DNA from 3 places in the Streptomyces krungchingensis genome. Region 3 is predicted to be linked to each of the others. Evidence: riboswitches for the same ligand, from Rfam matches in the RefSeq annotation. Region 3 holds a riboswitch; each other region holds the start of a gene.
What was found. Region 3 has a riboswitch for ZMP and ZTP ahead of ACSYGO_RS28355 (glycine hydroxymethyltransferase). Riboswitches for the same ligand answer to the same signal wherever they lie in the genome.

Region 1 (2,252 bases), 2.7 Mb from region 3:
GAGGAGTCTCGGAGATGAGGCCCTTCGCGACCCGCTCCTCGACGGGCCGCGGCCTTCAAGGAGGTCATCATGGGCACCTCGCTAGGCCCCGCCTTCGACACCGAAGCGCTGCGCCGAGCCATTGAAGGACACACTGCGACGGATCTGCTGTCGCTCTACGCTGACGACGCGGAACTGCGCATCGTCGACCGCAACACCCAGCCCAGCCACCCGATGGTGAAACACGGTCGCGGCGAGATCGCCGAGATGCTCGACGACGTCTACAGCCGGGACATGACCCACAAGCTGGAGCAGTGCGTGGTCCAGGGCGACCACGTCGCCTTCTCCGAGTCCTGCGAGTACGCGGACGGCGTGAAGGTGCTGAGCACGTCGATGATGTCGCTGCGTGACGGCAAGATCGTCGACCAGACTCTGCTCCAGGCATGGGACGAGTAGAAAGGCACTGGCCGAAGGTCCAGATCACGTCGCGTCTGACCTGGACCTTCTCGGCGCGTGTGGGGATGGGCCGGTCGCGCCCCCGCCCCGCCCGGCTGCCGCGACCCGTCTCCGCGGCAGGTCTGCGGCTCTCCGCCTCACTGCTGGGCTCGGCCGTGCGCGCGGCCCGGTCCCGCCCGCGTCCTCCGGCACCGCGCGCCGTTCGAGGACTGCCCCTCCGGCGCCGGTGAGCCGCACCCGTATCCGGCGTGGGCCGCCCGCCTCACGGGCACGGGCGACGAGGCCCGCCTCCTCGGGCGGGCCGAACCGGCCGCGGGCGGATCACCCGCGGGAGTTGCCCTGGTCGGCGGGCCGTGACTGGCGCTGAGGTGGAGTACCACCGGGGAGCGGCCTGACGAACGGGTCTTTGCCGCGCGCCTGGGCGATCGTCAGCAGCGCTCAGGAGGAGCAGCTCATGTCCCAGGCCCAGCTCATGGACGGCACGGCTCTCGCGCGCCGGATCGTCGAGGACACCGCGAAGCGCGCCGCCGACCTGAAGGACCGCACGGGTGCGGCGCCGTGTCTGGCGACGGTGCTCGTCGGCGAGGACCCCGCCTCGGTCACCTACGTGCGGATGAAGCAGAACCGCTGCCGCAAGGCGGGGATCGAGTCCCGGCACGTCGCGCTGCCGGCCGCCACGACGACCGCCGAACTGGTCGGCACGCTCCGCGCGCTCTCCGAGGACCCGGCCGTGCACGGCATCCTGCTCCAGCACCCCGTCGGACCGCACATCGACGAGCGGGCGGCGTTCGAGGCCATCGACCCGCGCAAGGACGTCGACGGCGTGACGCTGAGCTCGTACTCGGCGATGAGCTTCGGCCTGCCCGGCTTCGTGTCCTGCACGCCCGGCGGCATCATGCGGCTCCTCGACGAGTACGACGTCGACCCGGCGGGCAAGCGGGCGGTCGTGGTGGGCCGCAGCGCGATCCTCGGCAGGCCGGTCGGCATGCTCCTCCTCGGACGGGACGCCACGGTGACGTACTGCCACTCGCGCACGAAGGACCTGGCGTCGGTCGTGCGCGAGGCGGACATCGTGGTGGCCGCGGTGGGCCGGCCCCGGCTGATCCGCGGCGAGGACGTCAAGCCGGGTGCCGTCGTGATCGACGCGGGCTACAACCCGGGCAACGTGGGCGACGTCGACTTCGACACGGCCGTCACACGGGCCGGGCTGATCACGCCCGTGCCGGGCGGCGTCGGCCCCATGACCATCGCGGTCCTGCTGGAGCAGACCGTGGCGGCGGCCGAACGCCGGCCGGGCGTCTGAGCGGCACGGTCAGCGCATCCACGCGCGGTAGGACAGCACGTCCCCGGACTTCACCCCGAACTCGGGGTCGTCCCGGGTGACGGTCTCCTCCAGGCCGAGGACGGCGCCGGTGTCCGGATCGAGCACCAGCATCCGCCGGACGGAGTGCGCCCGGTCGTCGTACACGTACGCCTGTCCCGCTCGGCCCAGCCGGTCGGTGACCGCACCGGCCGGGCGCAGGCCCTGCGCGTCGGCGAGGATCCGGACGAGCGCGGCGTTCTCCCGGGTGCCGAGCGTCCAGTTGTCCAGCAGTCCGGCGACGGCGTCGAGGAGTCCCGGGGTGTCCAGGGGGCCGGTGCGGTCGATCTCGTCCAGGTAGGCGCGCAGCCGTACGGCGTCGTGCGGCGGCCGGGCGACGGGCGGGGCGTCGCTCCAACTCGGCGGATAGGTCCGCCTGCTGAGGACGTGCCCGTCCTCGACGGTGCGGGGCACGGGGTCGGCGTCGGTGACGACCGGCTTTCCCGGGCGGCGCGGA
Region 2 (2,252 bases), 6.4 Mb from region 3:
AGGGCATCGCCGCCGACCCGGCGAAGGCACTCACCGGCTACTGGACTCCCGAACTCCGCAACGGGGCGGACGACTTCTGAAGCCCGTGTCGACGCCCGAAGGGATCGATCGGCCTTCTCCTGCCTGATCACGTCGGACGTCGCGGTCCCGCCTGACGAACCGTTGGCGGAAGCGCCGCTGCCTGTCGCGCGGGGCCGTGCACGGGCGCGTGGCCGTGCGGCGGCGCGGGAGGATGTGCGCGGGACTGGGGTGCGGGTTGCGGGCTTGCCACAGGGCCCCGATCTGCAGAGAGTTCTCGTCTCGGCTCTCCCGCCCGCGCACGGCCCGCCCGCTGGTGGTCATGGGGACACCGGTCGCATCGTCCTCGGCGCCGAGCCGCAGGCGAGTTGGCTGCAGCCGGTGCGGTCGCAGGCCGGCCGGTGGGGCCATGCACCTCGCCGCCACCCGCCAGTTCCGCGCCCGTGAAGGCCACTTACGAGTGGGATGAAAACCCTCGCACGTCGTCGTCGCCTCATCGGGCATCGAGAACCAGGTCCCGCTCGCAGAGGTCCACCTTGAGGGCCGCATTCCCTGCAGCCTCACTGGCGAACTCATATGTGGGCGGCCCACCACATCACCACCCATTCCGATCTCATCCCCGGTGTTGCCTGTCGGCCCCGTCACGGCCCTCGGCCTCGACACGTTCCAGCAGGGCTGTGCCGAGCTCGGACTCGTCACCGTCGGAGCCGCTGGCTGCCTCACCCCACCGAAGAGCTTTTGTGCGACCTCGGTGGCCCAGTAGGTGAGGACCATCTGCGCGCCGGCCCGGCGGATGCCGGTGAGAGTTTCGAGGATCACCTTGTCGCGGTCGATCCAGCTCTTCGCGGCGGCGATGACCTTCACGAGCACGTCGAGGTTGGGCCCGGCGGGCTTCACCATGACCATGTCGACGCCCTCCTCCAAGTCGAATGCCAACTCGCGCATAGACTCACGGAGGTTGGCAGGGTCCTGCTGGTGGGTCTTGCGGTCAACGTTGCGGGAGGAGCCGACGGCCTCGCGGAAGTGGCCGTAGAAGGCGGAGGAGTACTTCGCGGTGACTGGCGTGTCGAGATGGGCGCAACCATCGTGGAACGGCTTCGTCACATGGACGTGCGCCGCGCGCCTGGGCTTCTGGGATCGACCCGGGAGGCACCGTCATGACTCAGCACCTGGATTCCTCGCCCATAGCCATGGGCCGGCCGCTGCTGGTCGAGGCCGTCAACATGACAGCAGACTCGTCCGCGGAAGCCAGCAGATACCTGGCTGCTGAAGGAGCGGTGGGGCGCGCCCGGCGGCTGCGGTCGGAGGGGGCCGACATCATCGAACTGGGTCCTGCGGCGAGCCACCTGGGAGTCCAGGAAGTGGGCGCGGCCGGGGAAATCAGGCGGTTGGCCGACGTCATGGACCAGGTGGTCGCCGAGAGTGTGCCAGTATCGGTCGACTCGTTCCTGCCTGAGTTCCAGCGCTTCGCCGTCGCTCGTAGGAGCCCCGTACCTGAACGACATTCAGGGCTTTCCCGATCCCGGATCGTACGAGGAACTCACGGGCTCTGGTTGTCGGCTGAACGTCAGGCACTCCGTGCAGCGGCGTGCACCAGCCACCGAAGCGTTGACCGATGCCACCGAAGTGGGCAGGGAAATCGAGGAGTTCTTCGCCGGGCGTCTGGCCGCGCCGGCAACGGCCGGCATCAGCCGGGAACAGCTGGTCATCGATCCAGGGCGCCCTTCGGGCCCTTTCCGGAACCAGCTGGGGTCAGTCCGGCAACTGTGGCGACGGAGTTGTACGCGGCATGGCACTGAGCGGATTACCCCGGTACCCATGACGAGGGCACCCCCCACGATGCGCTCACCGTCTTCTACGCCCGGGAAACCGCCGAAGGAGGAGCATGATGGATCAGCGAGAAGCGATCGTCGCGGTGGTGCGACGCAAAGAGCGAGTGCTCGTCATCCAGCGGGGTCCGCTGGCCAGGCTGTCAGGATACTGGGCGCCCCTCAGCGGCAAACTCGAACACGGTGAGACGCAGGCTGAAGCCCTGATCCGGGAAGTGCACGAGGAAGTCGGGCTGAGGGTCTCGCCCGTGGCCAAGGTCTGGGAGTCGCAGACCGAGGACGGCACGTTCCGTCTGCACTGGTGGACGGCGGAGGCTGAGGAAGGCGAGGTCGTTCTGCATCCGGGTGAGGTGAGCGACGCCCGCTGGGTCACACCTCAGGAGTTCTCCCGGCTTCAGCCCGTCT
Region 3 (2,252 bases):
CCGGCGTGTACGGCCCGAAGTCCGCCCGGGCCTCCGGGTCCGTGGAGAAACTGATGAGCGTGGTCGTACGGCCGTGGAAGTTGTTCCCCGCGACGACGATCTTCGCCCTCTCCGCGGGCACCCCCTTCACGCGGTACCCCCACTTCCGGGCCGTCTTCACCGCGGTCTCCACCGCCTCCGCGCCGGTGTTCATCGGCAGCACCATCTCCATGCCGCACAGCGCCGCCAGCTCCCGGCAGAAGTCCGCGAACCGGTCGTGGTGGAACGCCCGCGACGTCAGCGTCACCCGCTCCAGTTGCGCCTTCGCCGCCTCGATCAGCCGCCGGTTGCCGTGCCCGAAGTTCAGCGCCGAGTATCCGGCCAGCATGTCGAGGTAACGGCGCCCCTCGACGTCCGTCATCCAGGCCCCGTCCGCCGTCGCCACGACGACCGGCAGCGGGTGGTAGTTGTGCGCGCTGTGCGCGTCGGCCGAGGCGATGAACGCCTTCGTCGTCTCCGTAGCGGTCACGCGATCTCCGTTTCTTGACGAGCGGCACGGGCGACGCGCGGGCCCGCGCACGGGGCGGCACGTGCCGCCCGGACCGGGCGGCTCGCGCTTCCCGGACGACGGGTGGATACGTGCTCCCGGGCGGGGGACGGCGTGTCCTCCCGGGCGGGGAGTGGCGCCCGCCGACGGTGGGCCCCGGACTCCTTCCTACCGTCGCTCGCATGGTGGACCGGGGAACCCGCAGATCCGGCGCGCCCGGTAGGCTGACCGGCGGGGCCGTGACTGGCGCGCTGGGATGGGACCGACCATCGGGGAGCGGCCCCTCGAACTGTGTGCCGTGCGCCTGGGCCGACCCGTGAACGCTGAACACCACGTCCGGAGGCCGTCATGCCAGAGCCCCTTTCCACCGAGTCCACCGCGTTCCGCAGTGCCCTGGACGTGATCCGGGCCGTGGAGCCCCGCGTCGCCGACGCCATCGGCCAGGAGGTCGCCGACCAGCGCGACATGCTCAAGCTGATCGCGTCGGAGAACTACGCCTCCCCGGCCACGCTCCTCGCCATGGGCAACTGGTTCAGCGACAAGTACGCCGAGGGGACCGTCGGCCGCCGCTTCTACGCCGGCTGCCGCAACGTCGACACCGTCGAGGCCCTCGCCGCCGAGCACGCCCGCGAGCTCTTCGGCGCCGAGCACGCCTACGCCCAGCCGCACTCCGGCATCGACGCCAACCTCGTGGCCTTCTGGGCCGTCCTCGCCGCCCGCGTCGAGGCCCCCGCCCTGGAGCGCGCCGGCGTCCGCAACGTCAACGACCTCACCGAGGCCGACTGGGCCGAACTGCGCCACGCCTTCGGCAACCAGCGCATGCTCGGCATGTCCCTCGACGCCGGCGGCCACCTCACCCACGGCTTCCGCCCGAACATCTCCGGCAAGATGTTCGACCAGCGCTCCTATGGCACCGACCCCGCCACCGGCCTCATCGACTACGAGGCCCTGCGCACCTCCGCCCGCGAGTTCAAGCCGCTCATCCTCGTCGCCGGCTACTCCGCCTACCCCCGTCTGGTGAACTTCCGGATCATGCGCGAGATCGCCGACGAGGTCGGCGCCACGCTCATGGTCGACATGGCGCACTTCGCGGGCCTCGTCGCCGGCAAGGTGCTCACCGGAGACTTCGACCCCGTCCCGCACGCCCAGATCGTCACCACCACCACGCACAAGTCGCTGCGCGGCCCGCGCGGCGGCATGGTGCTGTGCGACGAGAGCCTCGCCGAACAGGTCGACCGCGGCTGCCCGATGGTCCTCGGCGGCCCCCTCCCGCACGTCATGGCGGCCAAGGCCGTCGCGCTCGCCGAGGCACGACGCCCCGAGTTCCGCGACTACGCACAGGCCGTCGTCGACAACTCCCGTGCCCTCGCCGAGGGTCTGATGTGCCGCGGCGCCACGCTGGTCACCGGCGGCACCGACAACCACCTCAACCTGATCGACGTCGCCACCTCCTACGGCCTCACCGGCCGTCAGGCCGAGTCCGCCCTGCTCGACTCGGGCATCGTCACCAACCGCAACGCCATCCCCGCCGACCCCAACGGCGCCTGGTACACCTCCGGCATCCGCATCGGCACGCCCGCGCTGACCACCCGTGGTCTGGGCACGGCCGAGATGGACGAGATCGCGGGCCTGATCGACCGCGTCCTGACCTCCGCCGAGCCCGGCACCACGGCCAAGGGCAGCCCGTCCAAGGCCCAGCACGTCCTGGACGCGAAGATCTCCGACG

Region 1: another riboswitch for ZMP and ZTP. It lies ahead of ACSYGO_RS39800 (bifunctional 5,10-methylenetetrahydrofolate dehydrogenase/5,10-methenyltetrahydrofolate cyclohydrolase); the one in region 3 lies ahead of ACSYGO_RS28355 (glycine hydroxymethyltransferase).
Region 2: another riboswitch for ZMP and ZTP. It lies ahead of ACSYGO_RS00220 (dihydropteroate synthase); the one in region 3 lies ahead of ACSYGO_RS28355 (glycine hydroxymethyltransferase).

Annotation. Positions count from the first base shown of each region.
Region 1 is NZ_JBPUKY010000001.1:9,180,286-9,182,537, reverse strand. It holds gene ACSYGO_RS39805 (nuclear transport factor 2 family protein) at 70-435, shown strand; ZMP/ZTP riboswitch at 779-865, shown strand; gene ACSYGO_RS39800 (bifunctional 5,10-methylenetetrahydrofolate dehydrogenase/5,10-methenyltetrahydrofolate cyclohydrolase) at 890-1,738, shown strand; gene ACSYGO_RS39795 (CU044_5270 family protein) at 1,748-2,252, opposite strand, start outside.
Region 2 is NZ_JBPUKY010000001.1:44,895-47,146, forward strand. It holds gene ACSYGO_RS00210 (DUF4232 domain-containing protein) at 1-80, shown strand, start outside; partial or broken gene ACSYGO_RS00215 (porphobilinogen synthase) at 751-1,074, opposite strand; ZMP/ZTP riboswitch at 1,063-1,154, shown strand; partial or broken gene ACSYGO_RS00220 (dihydropteroate synthase) at 1,242-1,436, shown strand; gene ACSYGO_RS00225 (dihydropteroate synthase) at 1,441-2,034, shown strand; gene ACSYGO_RS00230 (NUDIX domain-containing protein) at 1,925-2,252, shown strand, end outside.
Region 3 is NZ_JBPUKY010000001.1:6,430,695-6,432,946, forward strand. It holds gene rocD (ornithine--oxo-acid transaminase) at 1-508, opposite strand, end outside; ZMP/ZTP riboswitch at 756-843, shown strand; gene ACSYGO_RS28355 (glycine hydroxymethyltransferase) at 875-2,252, shown strand, end outside.